Regions from separate parts of the Allocoprococcus similis genome, predicted to be linked through region 3. Evidence: riboswitches for the same ligand, from Rfam matches in the RefSeq annotation. Region 3 holds a riboswitch; each other region holds the start of a gene.

Region 1 (4,666 bases), on a different contig from region 3:
GTCAAATCTCTCCGGGAGGAATACACCGATCTTCTGGAACAAAAACGGAAAGCCTATTCTGCCTATAAGCAGGCCAAAAATGATATGAAAGAACTTCATAATGTTCGGGCCAATGTGGAATACCTATTAGAGATTTCTTCCCCACCACAACCGCAGCGCAGCACAGAAAAATCCCGTCAATAAGGTTTGCTAACTTGAATTCTATAGACCTTGACTTTCCGGGACTTCTTAACTATAATCCTGTTTTTGACAGTTTCAAAAAATAAAATCGCTGCAACGCCAGAAAATATAGGCGTTGTAGCGATTTTGACTGTTGTTTTAAACTATAGTATTTTATTCCCTTCCTTTACTTTTTTTCTGGATGGTTTTCATCTGGCTTTTGGTGATAAATTTGAAATCTGTATCAAAACCACAGATCTTATGTAAGGAATCTGTCAGTCTATCGCGTGTATAAAGTGGGATAAATCCCTGATCCTGTATATTTGCGAAATTCATGGACTTCAACTTATCCAGGATCATCTCGCAGGTAAAATCCTGTCCCAGATCTTTTTCAAGATACCGGTATATCACCAGGGAAAGAAAACAGATGAGAAAATGTGCTCTTATGCGTGCGTCAGCATGGACAAATACAGGTCTTGCTTCAAAATCCGTTTTCATGATGCGGAAACATTCTTCAATTTCCCAACGCCCTTCACTGACTTTTAGGATGTCTTTTACATCATCATCCAACAGATCAGTAGTAACTGCATACATTCCATCATAAAGTGCTTCATCTTCGATTTTGTCTGTGTCCAGATAATGGCGGATGTCTGCGGCTTCACCGTCTTCCGTTACGGCTGTCTTTCCTATGAAACGTGCCGGATCGTTTGGATTTCTCCGTTCTTTTTTTATGTTTCCTGACTGCAGCATTTTTTTGGCACGTTCAACCTGAAGATCACGTATTGTTTTTTGATATCTTGCAAATTTAGGCGAATAGGTTACGATCAGACGCTGGTGCAGCGTGTGGGGTGTATAAGGCTCATCCTTATAATACAATCCGTTATCGTCTTCCGGGATTTCTGAAAGTTCAACAGGCATATCATCTGATACGCGTTTGAAGCCGGTCTTGTCCAGAGCCCATTTTTTATCATCTTTATTCAGCTTTTTAATGGACTGGGTGACAATAAAAGCACGTTCACCGACATGGTTTATCTTTTTGATGGCTTCGGAACCAAGTCCGGCATCACTGCAGTAAATAAATTTTGTACAGCCAAAGTCCTGGAGGACTTTTCCTTCCAGCGGTTTCAGGGAAGTCTGTTCATTTGCGTTTCCGGGGAAAAGTGAAAAAGCAAGAGGTATCCCATCACCGTCCATAAACATCCCCATCTGGATGATCGGGTTAGGACGGTGTTCTTTGCCTTTGCCGTATTTTCTGTCCCCATCTTCCTGCTCAATCTCAAAGAAATAGTTTGTACAGTCATAATACAGGATAGCATCGTTTCGCTTTCCGAGAAGATGACTGTTTTTATAAACTTCCGACTGGATAAAATCACATTCATTTCCAAGAACGTCGAGTGCCCGGTAGATGTCATGCAGCTGGTAGGATGGTTTTTCCAGAAATTCAGAAGCTGTTTTATAGGAAGACCGTTTACTGGCAGGTTCTAAGATCCTGGCATAGATGAGATCAGATAGGATCGCGTTGATATCATACTTAAATTTATATTTATCGCGGAGTTTCCGGCAGATCTTATCAAGCTTGAGGCGGTAATAAAAAGTCTGTGGGAAAAGATAACCGCCACGGTAGAGAACCTGCTGGCCATAATCTAACTTATGATCAGAATGGAAGGTTATCTGGACAGCTTTTGTCTGCTGATCTTTTTTATATTTTTCGGTTTCAAGCTTAACTTCATTTTTTGCCCATGCAAGAACGTCGTCCCTGGTTGGCCCATGTTCGACAATGAGCTGGTTCAAAGTGCCGAGTTTACGGACAATGACAGAGGATGTTTTGCCATTGGCTTTGGTATAAGATTTTGCAATATAAAAGGATTCTGCATTTTTGGATTTTGTTATATGTAGATTCATAAGCACCCCTCCAATGCTTATTATAACACACAATAACATAAAATAACAGCATATAAAACATAAAAATTGACATAAAAAATGCAGGTTTTATAAGACCTGCAAGTACTTTTCTTGATATTCAACTGTCAAACTCCCGCGCAGCGCAGCACAGAAAAATCCCGTCAATAAGGTTTGCTAACTTGAATTCTATAGACCTTGACTTTCCGGGACTTCTTAACTATAATAATACTCAAGCAGGGGGACTACCTTGTAGTTGAGAAGGTTAAAACCTGACCCTTTGAACCTGTTGGCTAATACCAACGCAGGGAGCTAAAGAATACAGATTCGTATTTTTTGGACATTCTCTGTTTTGGGAATGTCCTTTTTAATTGAATAAGATATGATATGTGTTTGCGAGGGAACTGAACAAGTTGAAAAAGGTAAGACCTGACCTCTGGACCTGTCGGCTAATACCGGCGTAGGGAAGCAATTTCTTACGCTCGTATTGCGTCTGAAAGAGCTTCTAATTGTTTTAGAGGCTCTATTTTTTTATTTTAGGAGGAACAAACATGGCATTTATGAAAGACATTTTAACCCGCAACATCCCCATTTGGGAAGAATGTGCAGCTACCCCATTTGTGCAGGAAGTGCAAACTGGAAAGCTACCTCTTGAAAAGTTCAAGAGATATATGATTCAGGATAGTATCTATCTGAAAAACTATGCCCGTATATACGGCAAGGCAATTTTTCATGCTGATACATTAAGAGAAATTCAGCTTTACTATTCCATGCTGAATTTTGTAAATGATACGGAATCAGAAGTGCGTCTGGATTATCTAAAGCAATTTTGCATGACGGATAATGATATTGAACTGATCGCTCCTCTGCCTGAAAATCAAAATTACATTGATTTCATGTTTGAGATTGCGTCACATGGAAAGAATGAAGAAATTTTAATGGCGGTTCTTCCCTGTATGCTAAGTTACAGCTATATATTCCGCAAATTGGCGGCTGTTCCTACAAGCAGACAGTCAAGATATTGGGACTTTATCAAAGATTATGCGGATGAACAATATGCAGAAAGCTGCAAAGAATGGTCTGCTTTTGCAGAGCATAAATGTGCCGGGTTATCAGTAGCAAATAAAAAGTATCTGGCTGATATTTTTGAAAAAGCAAGTTTGTTAGAGCTTGCTTTTTGGAAGATGGCCTATCGGAACGAGAGAATGGAGGAAAATGCAAAATGAAAAAAGTATTGTCCATTGCCGGATCAGATTGCAGCGGAGGTGCAGGTATTCAGGCTGATTTGAAAACTTTTTCTGCTCACGGTGTATTTGGAATGAGTGTTATTGTTTCTGTTGTTGCAGAGAACACCAGCCGTGTTATCGACATCCAAGATATTACCCCGGATATGATTGAAAAACAGATTGACGCCGTATTTGAAGATATTGAAGTGGACGCAGTAAAAATCGGTATGCTTTCTACACCAGAATGTATGAAAGCGGTGGCAAAGAAACTATTACAATATAAGCCCCAAAATGTCGTAATCGACCCGGTTATGTATGCCAAAAATGGCTGCCCATTGATGAATCCTACGGCGGTTTCCACCTTGATAGACACAGTAATTCCACTGGCCGATGTACTTACTCCGAATATTCCAGAGGCAGAGAAAATAGCAGATATGCAGATTTCCACAGTTTCAGATATGGAGGCTGCCGCAAGAAAAATATATGCCATGGGTTGTAAGGCGATTGTTGTCAAGGGTGGACATCATATAGGAAATGCTGTTGATGTCCTATTTAATGGAGAAAATTTCTACCATTTTGAAACATCCCGCATTGATACGAAAAATACTCATGGGACAGGCTGTACCTTTTCTTCTGCAATCGCTTCCCAGCTTGCAAAGGGAAAAAGTGTTCCGCTTGCAGTCGAATCTGCAAAGGCTTATGTCACAATGGCAATCGAACACTCTCTTGCGATTGGAAAAGGCTGTGGCCCAACGCACCATTTCTACGAATTGTATCAGCATGGTTTATCTAAAGAATAGGCAGGTGCAAAATGAACTTTGATTATACACTTTATCTTGTTACTGATCGTCAACTAATGAGCTGCGATAGCCTGACAGAAGCGGTAGAACAGGCAATTTTAGGAGGCTGCACAATGATACAACTCCGAGAAAAAGAATTGTCCTCATTAGAATTTTACAATCAGGCTGTTGCCGTGAAACAGGTTACGGATAAATACCATATTCCCCTTATCATAAACGACCGGATAGATATTGCAATGGCTGTGCAGGCTACGGGGGTACATATTGGACAGCATGATTTACCTGCGGCTGCCGTCCGCAAAGTAATTGGGGAAAATATGCTGTTGGGAGTATCTGCATCTTCCATTGCAGAAGCAATACAGGCACAACAGGATGGTGCAGATTATTTGGGAGTTGGCGCAATGTTCCCTACTGGAACTAAAACCGACGCTGATTCTGTATCAATGGAGGAATTACAGAAAATCCGCACAGCCGTTTCTTTGCCGATCGTTGTTATTGGCGGTATCAATAAAGGAAATACAGGGCGTTTCAAGCCCATGGGAATTGACGGGCTGGCTGTTGTATCTGCCATCATAGCGCAGT
Region 2 (4,666 bases), on a different contig from region 3:
GCATTCTTAAATGTGACGACTCCGCCGATTCCAATATAGAATCCCATCTTCACATATTCTTCAGCCATTTCACGCGAATAGGAATAGCAGTGAATAACTCCGCCAAGCCCCTGTGCATAATTTTTCATGATATACATGGTATCTGCGGCAGCTTCCCTGCTGTGGATGATTACTGGTTTTTTTACTTCTCCCGCGAGCTTCAGTTGCCGGATAAACCACTTCTGCTGTACCTCATGCGGTTCATTATCCCAATAATAATCCAGACCGATCTCTCCGACTGCAACCACTTTTTTGTTACGGCAGAGTTCTTTCATATGCTGGATCTTATCTTCGTTAAGTTCTCCAACCTCATCCGGATGCACACCGATTGCAGCATAAACATATGGATACTTTCCGGCAAGTGCCAGAACCTTCTCACAGGATTCATAAGTCGCACTTACATCCACGATTGTTCCGACTCCAAGATCCGACATAGATTTTAAAAGCTCATCCCGGTCCTCGTCAAACTGTTCATCATCATAATGTGCATGTGTATCAAATATCATTTTCCTCGTCTCGCTTTCTTTTTACTGACTGCTCTCAGATGTTCTAAGTATACCACACATTCTTAGCCGCTGAATAGTCACTTTTTTTACTTGCTTATCCGGTTTCTTCTATGTATACTATAGATAGTGCAAATAGATCACATCTGCAAATGTATGGGGAATATATTTCTGAAGATTCTGATCAGATATTATAGGAGGATTTTAAAATGAAAGTATTTGACACTGTAAACAATGTCGAGCTGGAAGCCGACACAAAGAAACTTGTAGACATTATGGTAGAAGGACGTCAGGTTGATGTATACCTGAAAGAAAAGAAGTCTGACGAAGACGGATACATGAGCTGGGATGTAGAGCACTGGTCAGCAATCGACAAAAAGCGTTTCATCCGCTGCTACTCTCTGGAAGGCCGTGTCCTCAGCGAGTCTACCGGACACAACATCTATGACCTTTACAATGAATTCAAACCGGAAGATGCTTTAAAGGTAGAACTCAGCTAATCTCTGCTGTATTCTACATAAGACGGTAATGAAATTCCGGACGGGCAGAACCTTCTGTCCGTCTTTTATTATACAAAAATCTACTCTGATTCTGCACAATGTCTTTTCTGAGATACTTTTTCATTTCCTCTTGTCAAATCCGGCTTGCCGCGCTATAATTCTACTTGTACAAGTTCATATGTACCAGGGAGCTGGAGATTACCGGCTGAGAGGGGATTTATTTGTCCCGACCTGTAACCTGATTTGGATAATGCCAACGGAGGGAATGTATACCATGTATTTGATAGAGATGCCTCCGCATCTCTTATTTTTTTACATGACATATCAGGAACACGAAGATGATGTGTTCAGTGATTACGGACAGCAGGAACTCCACTCAGGTGTGGGGTTTCTTTTTTATTTAAAAGGAAGGAGAACTCTACTATGAAACAAAATAATACAACAAAGAAACTCGCACTTGCCGGTGTTCTCACCGCGCTTGCAATCGTCGGAAGCTTTATCAGCGTACCGGTTGCCGGAAGCAAATGCGCTCCGGTACAGCACATGGTCAACATTCTTGCCGCCGTAACACTTGGTCCTGCATGGGGCGTTGGCATTGCATTCTGTGCAAGTTTACTCCGCAATCTGCTCGGTCTCGGAAGCTTTATGGCTTTTCCGGGAAGCATGGTCGGTGCTTTATGCTGTGGTCTTGTCTACAAAAAATGCCACATCTTAAGTCTTACCTGCCTTGCCGAAGCGATCGGAACCGGATTCCTTGGCGCACTTGCCGCTTATCCGGTTGCTTTGTATCTGATGGGAATTGCGCCGGCAGGACTTTTCGTTTATGTCGTTCCATTCCTTATTTCCACTGTCGCAGGAAGCATCCTTGCTTTCATCCTGATCACAGTTCTGGAAAAAGGCGGCGTTATGTCTCAGATCCGCGAAGCATAATCATCGTTCATTTTTACAGCACTCTGCTGTAAATGAAACCGCGTTACACCGGGGACACCACCTTGTATCGCGTAATAAAAGGCAGAGATTTTCAAATAAAATCCTGTTCATTGCCGGAAATTTTCCGACAAAGGCGTTAGCAATTCTATCATTCCGAACTGGAAGTGTACCCATCAGGCTGTGTCTGGTTTTTTTCGTGTACGCTGTCCGTGTTTTGCTGACGCCAGATTTTTGTGATACTCACAAACCAATAAGAAACGGAGGCAAAACAACATGAGAAATTACACAACCCAGATGGACGCTGCCAGAAAAGGAATTCTGACTCCGGAAATCGAAACCGTAGCAAAAAAGGAACATATGCCTGTTGAAAAGCTGATGCAGCTTGTCGCAGAAGGCAAGGTTGCCATCTGTGCCAACAAGAACCATACCTGCCTTGACCCGGAAGGTGTCGGAAGTATGCTCCGTACCAAGATCAATGTCAACTTAGGCGTTTCCCGCGACTGCAAAGATTATAATATTGAAATGCAGAAAGTTATGAGTGCCGTTAATCTCGGTGCAGAAGCAATTATGGATCTTTCCAGTCACGGTAATACCCAGCCATTCCGTCAGAAGCTGACACACGAGTGCCCGGCTATGATCGGAACTGTACCGGTCTACGACAGTGTCATCCATTATCAGAGAGACCTGGCAACTCTTACTGCACAGGATTTTATTGATGTTGTCCGTCTTCACGCAGAGGATGGCGTTGACTTTGTCACTCTTCACTGTGGAATCACAAGAAAAACCATCGAACAGATCAAAAAGCATAAACGTAAAATGAACATCGTAAGCCGTGGCGGAAGTCTTGTCTTTGCATGGATGTGCATGACCGGAGAAGAGAACCCATTCTATGAGCATTACGATGAAATCCTCGACATCTGCGAAGAATATGATGTTACCATTTCCCTTGGTGATGCCTGTCGTCCGGGATGTCTTGCTGACGCTACTGATGTGTGCCAGATTGAAGAACTCGTCCGCCTCGGAGAACTGACCAAGCGTGCATGGGATCACAATGTACAGGTTATGGTAGAAGGTCCTGGACATGTGCCGCTGGATCAGGTTGCTGCGAACATGAAAGTACAGCAGAGCATCTGCATGGGTGCACCTTTCTATGTACTTGGACCTCTGGTAACAGATATCGCTCCGGGTTATGACCACATCACTGCAGCCATCGGTGGCGCTGTTGCTGCAATGAGCGGAGCCGCATTCCTGTGCTATGTCACACCGGCTGAACACCTTGCACTTCCAAACGTAGATGACACCAAGCAGGGAATCATTGCTTCCAAGATCGCTGCTCACGCAGCTGATATTGCAAAAGGAATCCCACATGCGCGTGATATCGATGACAAGATGGCGGATGCCCGCCGCGTCCTCGACTGGGAAGCACAGTATGCATGTGCTCTCGATCCGGAGACAGCAAAAGCCATCCGTGACAGCCGTAAACCGGAAGATGACCATAGCGATACCTGCAGTATGTGTGGTAAATTCTGTGCGGTCAGAAGTATGAATAAGGCGCTGGCTGGAGAATATATTGATATTCTGTAAACTTAGAACTTTCCCGTGTAGAGCAGAAAATTCTATCACATTTTTGGTGTAAATGAGAAGAGAACTGTATTTTTCAGTTCTTTTCTTTTTGCCCAATTTTTGCTCTGTTTGTTCTATAAAATATAGCACTTTGACAATGGTAAATTTTTTTGTTTGATGTATAATAATTACACAAGAAAAAAGGATATAGCGGGAGGGATTTTTATGAAAAATAAAGTAATGTGGAAAGATGTGGCACTGATCATTTTAACAATTCTTTTAATTTTTTCTATGTGCAGAATACATACGCTGCATCAGTCAAATAAGAAACTCTATTCGCAGACTCTGGAGCTGAACAATCAGCTTGCTACACTCAAGGAAAAGAATGCAGGACTAGAATCAAAACTGAGCAGTGAAGAAAGTATTACAGATTCCGTAAAGACTTCTGATAAAACGACTCACGACACTTCCGATAACACACAGTAATCCCAAAAGAGGAAACAACTACATTATCTGTGGTCGTTTCCTCTTTTTCTGTTACATCACAGCAATCTCTGTGATATATTGATCTCTTATTTTTTTAATCAGGCAGATATTCCCAATCTGCCTCACGACTTGTCTGCTCCGTTTTAATTAACAGATCTCTGCTCCTGCCGGCATCTTCTTCTCCGGTGTCATCAGCGCAAGATTTCCATCTGCATCTTCTGCGCAGAGCAGCATACCTTCTGAAAGCACTCCGGCGAGTTTTGCAGGTTTCAGGTTCACAAGAACCATAACCTTCTTGCCTACCATCTCTTCCGGTGTGTAGTGTGCTTTGATTCCGGATACAATCTGTTTTACCTGGCTTCCGATCTTAACCTGTGAGCAGAGCAGTTTTTTAGATTTCTTCACTGCCTCGCAGGAAATGATCTCACCTACCTGGAACTGCATCTTTTCAAAATCTTCAAAAGTGATCTCCGGTTTTGCTTCGATGTCGATTCCTTCTTCTTCCTCTTCTTTCTCTTCTTTAACTGGTGGATGAAGTTCTGCTACTTTTTTCATAACTTCTTCCAGATCGAGTCTCTGGAACAGGATTTCCGGTTTGTCAGTTACATTTCCGCCACCAAGCTGTGCAAGAATCTTTTCTGATGT
Region 3 (4,666 bases):
GCGACGATCGTTCTGATTCCGACACTTTTTGTGTTAAAGCCGGTGATCACACTGGCAGATGCGGGTGTTCTGATGATGCTGGGAATTATTTTCACTGCGGTTGCACATTCTTTATTTATCGGTGGGCTTCGGACGGTCAAGGTAAGGACAGCGGGGATTCTGTCCGGACTGGAGCCGGTATACGGAACTCTGAGTGCATTTCTCTTTTTGAAAGAAGTTCCAAGCTTCCGGGAGTGCCTTGGTGGTGTGATCATTCTGGTTGCAGTTTTCTTATCGACACTGAAGCCGGAAGAGAAAGAAAAATAGCCGAAGATTCACTGGCAGGAAGGTTTGGCAGAAGGACAGAAAGGAAGGACTGGCATGAAAAAGGAACTGGAATATTTTACAATAGACGGTGAATTTGGCGGAAATCAGGACTGGTTTACCAATGTGGTCATGCATGTGGGTGGCTGCGCTGCGGCAACTGCATGCGACAGCTGTATCTATTTTGCAAGAAAATTTGGGATGAAAAGCCTGTATCCGTTTGATACATGGAAGTTGAATAAAGAGGAATATAAAAAATACAGCCAGATCATGAAGCCTTATCTGAGACCGCGGATCAATGGAGTTAACAAATTATATCTGTATACGGACGGATTCCGCAAATATCTGAAGGATAAGCAGAAAGATGGTGGAGTTTGTGTTTCTGCGGAAATGAAAGAATTTTCCGGGGAGCATACGGTGACGGAGGCAAAGCAGTTTGTCAGACAGCAGATCGGAAAGGAGATACCGATCCCGTATCTGATGCTCCGGCACAAGAATAAAGAGAAGTTTGAGGATTTTATCTGGCACTGGTTTCTGGTGATCGGTTATGAAGAAAAAGAGGACGGATTCTGGATCCGGGTTGCGACCTATGGGGAAGAAACCTGGCTGAACCTGGAAGAACTTTGGAATACCGGAGAAAAAGAAAAGGGCGGTATGATCGGATATCGTCTGGAAAATGTATAAAGACTTTCTAAAAACTATTTACGGACGGGAAAAGTTCCGTTACAATAGGTAGAGAAATCAATGAAAAGGAGATTGTATAAAATGGCAAATCCAATAGTAACATTTGAAATGGCAAATGGCGATGTGATCAAAGCGGAATTATATCCGGAAATCGCACCGAATACAGTGAATAACTTTGTATCTCTTGTAAATAAGGGATTCTATGATGGACTGATCTTCCACCGTGTCATCAGTGGATTCATGATCCAGGGTGGATGCCCGGATGGAACCGGAATGGGTGGCCCTGGATACAGTATCAAAGGAGAATTTAAGCAGAACGGTTTTGCAAATGATCTGAAGCATGAACCGGGCGTTCTTTCGATGGCGCGTGCAATGCATCCGGATTCAGCAGGATCACAGTTTTTCATCATGCATAAGACTTCACCACATCTTGACGGTGCATATGCAGCTTTTGGTAAAGTTACAGAAGGTATGGATGTTGTAAATAAAATTGCTGAGACGGCAACAGACTACAGTGACAGACCGCTGGAAGAACAGAAGATGAAAAAAGTGACTGTTGAGACTTTTGGAGAGGCTTATCCAGAACCAGAGAGAGTCTAACAGGAGTTACAAAGCAGACAACATTTGGAGAGACAGAATAATAAAGACGGGGGAGTCGGTGAAAGACAGGCTGAGAGGAAGCAAAAGAGCTTCGACCCTTTTTACCTGATACGGATCATGCCGTCGTAGGAAGTCATATTGATTTTTTAAGAGACACTTGTGCATGGCAGGTGTTTCTTTTTTTTCATAGGAAATTATGAAGGAACTTCCTGTGAAAAAAAGGCACTACGTGCCGGAGATGCGTACTTGCACGAAGATGAAGCATGTCGCAGGCAACTGTGCTCGGCGTGAGAATGTGCCAAGGCACATTCTTTTTATACAAAATATTCAGAATTATGGAAAAAGAGAGGAAGAGAGTCAAATGAGAACAGCACTTACAATTGCAGGAAGCGATTCAAGCGGAGGAGCAGGTATCCAGGCAGATATCAAAACAATGATCAGTAACGGAGTCTATGCTATGAGCGCAATTACGGCTCTTACTGCACAGAATACAACCGGAGTTACAGGAATTATGGAGGCAACGCCGGAATTCCTGGGAGAACAGCTGGATAATATTTTCACGGATATTTACCCGGATGCAGTGAAGATTGGAATGGTATCTTCAAGTGGTCTGATCACAAAGATCGCAGACAAATTAAAAGAATATGATGCGAAAAATATTGTAGTTGATCCGGTTATGGTAGCAACAAGTGGAGCAAGACTGATCAGCGAGGAAGCGATTGATGCGCTGAAGAGCCGCCTGCTTCCGATGGCAACCGTTCTGACTCCGAATATCCCGGAAGCAGAAGTGCTTGCAGGTATGAAAATCCAGTCGCAGGCGGATATGATAAAAGCAGCAGAAGAGATCGGCACCCAATATCACTGTGCAGTTCTTTGTAAGGGAGGGCATCAGCTGAATGATGCCAATGATCTGCTGTGGAGAGACGGTGGATATAAGTGGTTCTACGGAGAGCGGATCGACAATCCGAATACGCACGGAACAGGATGTACTTTATCCAGTGCGATCGCATCAAATCTTGCAAAAGGATATGATCTGGATGAGTCAGTAGAACGTGCGAAGAAATACATTTCCGGAGCACTTGCAGCAATGCTGGATCTTGGTAAAGGCAGTGGTCCGATGAATCATGGATTTGCAATTAAAAATGAATATACAGAAAGCAAAGTGGAGGAATAGAAGTATGAATGAAAAGGGAACCTCTATCTTTGAAAATGGACTGATCTGGTTTGGGGCAGGCGTGTCCCTTGCAGAGATCCTGACCGGTACTTATTTTGCGCCTCTTGGATTCGGAAAAGGAGTTCTGGCGATTATTATTGGTCATATCATAGGATGCACGATGCTTTTCCTTGCCGGAGTAATTGGTGGAAAGACCAGACGAAGTGCAATGGAAACAGTAAAAATGAGTTTTGGCGAGAAAGGAGGAGTCTTCTTCTCCTTCCTGAATGTGCTGCAGCTGGTTGGCTGGACAGCGATTATGATTTATGATGGGGCACTTGCAGCAAATGGTGTTCTTCATACCGGCAGATGGGTATGGTGTCTGGTGATCGGTGCACTGATCATCTTATGGATTGTGATCGGAATCACAAATCTTGGCAAGATCAACACGGTTGCAATGGCTGCTTTATTTATCCTGACACTGGTACTCAGCAAAGTGATCTTTGGTGATGGATCGGTAGCAGGCGCAGGTGGAGATGCCATGACGTTTGGTGCAGCGGTAGAGCTTTCCGTTGCCATGCCACTTTCCTGGCTGCCACTGATCAGTGACTATACAAGAGAAGCAAAAGAACCGGTAAAAGCAACCGCAGTCAGTGCCGTTGTTTATGGAGTTGTCAGCTGTTGGATGTATGTGATCGGTATGAACGCCGCGATTTACACAGGAGAGTCTGATATTGCAAATATCATGGTGAAGGCCGGACTTGGAATAGCAGGACTTCTGATCATTGTATTTTCTACCGTTACGACGACTTTTCTGGATGCTTACTCAGCAGGAATTTCATCAGAGTCAGTATTTTCAAAAATCAATGGGAAATATGCAGCAATTGTTGTCACTGTGATCGGAATGATCGGAGCGATCGTTTATCCGATGGACAACATTACCGATTTCCTGTACCTGATCGGTTCTGTATTCGCGCCGATGATCGCAATCCAGATTGCGGATTTCTATATTCTGAAGAGAAAGGACAGCCTGGGAGTATCTCTGGATGTCATGAATGGTGTGATCTGGGTGATCGGTTTTATACTTTATCGTATTCTGATGAATGTGGATATTCCGCTTGGAAATACACTCCCGGATATGGTCATTACCATCGTGATCTGTATTCTTGCAAGAAAATGTATAAAGACAGAAAAATAGCTTTGAAAGAAAATGGAAATGCCGTGTTGACATTTCCATTTTCTTTTGACAGAATATGTAGCGATCTACAGAATAGAGGTGGAAAAATGAATGATGATGCCTGGGAATGTGGTAAAATTTTATAAGAAAGAAGTTTTGGAGAATTTAGTTAGAAGATTGCGAGAGTGCAAAGCACGTAGCAATCTGGTATCAAAGGGGTCAAAATACCTTTTGCCAACAACATCTATATATGGGAAAAAGAGTTGGGCAGAATGAAAAAAGAGCTTACGACATATGATCGGGGGAAATGTCGTAAACTCTTTTTTCTGTAATTTCATTAAAGGAGAAATGAAAATAAAAAGTATCAAAATACTGAAAACGTCTTATTTGGTTTTGATTCCTAATCAAGTGGGGCAATTGTGACTGACTAAGATGCCGCCCCACCGAGGAATTCTTATCTAGTTGTTATCTTCAAGCTGATATTATAATACCAAGAGGCTGGGAATTTGTATATTCGCAAAAAAAACAAAAGAAAAAAGCTTTGAAAAATATAATTGTGCAAAATAACAGGGGAAAAATCAATTTATACAAAAGGTTATCTGGAATTGGGAAATTGATAATAAAATTTGCATAAATGTAAAAAAATGAGTGCGAATGATTTCTGTTTAAGAACAAATGTGTTTTTGAGAAGGAATTATGAATGATTATTGTAAATGTCAATATAAAAAATTTTCGAACATGAGGAGACC

The links. Region 3 has a riboswitch for thiamine pyrophosphate ahead of thiD (bifunctional hydroxymethylpyrimidine kinase/phosphomethylpyrimidine kinase). Riboswitches for the same ligand answer to the same signal wherever they lie in the genome.
Region 1: another riboswitch for thiamine pyrophosphate. It lies ahead of ACYQ5K_RS08260 (TenA family protein); the one in region 3 lies ahead of thiD (bifunctional hydroxymethylpyrimidine kinase/phosphomethylpyrimidine kinase).
Region 2: another riboswitch for thiamine pyrophosphate. It lies ahead of thiW (energy coupling factor transporter S component ThiW); the one in region 3 lies ahead of thiD (bifunctional hydroxymethylpyrimidine kinase/phosphomethylpyrimidine kinase).

Annotation. Positions count from the first base shown of each region.
Region 1 covers NZ_BAAHSG010000016.1:113,601-118,266, forward strand. The annotation lists gene ACYQ5K_RS08250 (relaxase/mobilization nuclease domain-containing protein) at 1-183, shown strand, start outside; gene ACYQ5K_RS08255 (IS1634 family transposase) at 334-2,061, opposite strand; TPP riboswitch at 2,287-2,386, shown strand; gene ACYQ5K_RS08260 (TenA family protein) at 2,610-3,284, shown strand; gene thiD (bifunctional hydroxymethylpyrimidine kinase/phosphomethylpyrimidine kinase) at 3,281-4,084, shown strand; gene thiE (thiamine phosphate synthase) at 4,096-4,666, shown strand, end outside.
Region 2 covers NZ_BAAHSG010000018.1:45,198-49,863, forward strand. The annotation lists gene ACYQ5K_RS09465 (TatD family hydrolase) at 1-545, opposite strand, end outside; gene ACYQ5K_RS09470 (hypothetical protein) at 752-1,042, shown strand; TPP riboswitch at 1,217-1,324, shown strand; gene thiW (energy coupling factor transporter S component ThiW) at 1,466-1,972, shown strand; gene thiC (phosphomethylpyrimidine synthase ThiC) at 2,246-3,556, shown strand; gene ACYQ5K_RS09485 (hypothetical protein) at 3,761-4,021, shown strand; gene metG (methionine--tRNA ligase) at 4,169-4,666, opposite strand, start outside.
Region 3 covers NZ_BAAHSG010000038.1:4,856-9,521, forward strand. The annotation lists gene ACYQ5K_RS13645 (DMT family transporter) at 1-306, shown strand, start outside; gene ACYQ5K_RS13650 (hypothetical protein) at 361-987, shown strand; gene ACYQ5K_RS13655 (peptidylprolyl isomerase) at 1,069-1,587, shown strand; TPP riboswitch at 1,626-1,736, shown strand; gene thiD (bifunctional hydroxymethylpyrimidine kinase/phosphomethylpyrimidine kinase) at 1,949-2,761, shown strand; gene cytX (putative hydroxymethylpyrimidine transporter CytX) at 2,766-3,938, shown strand.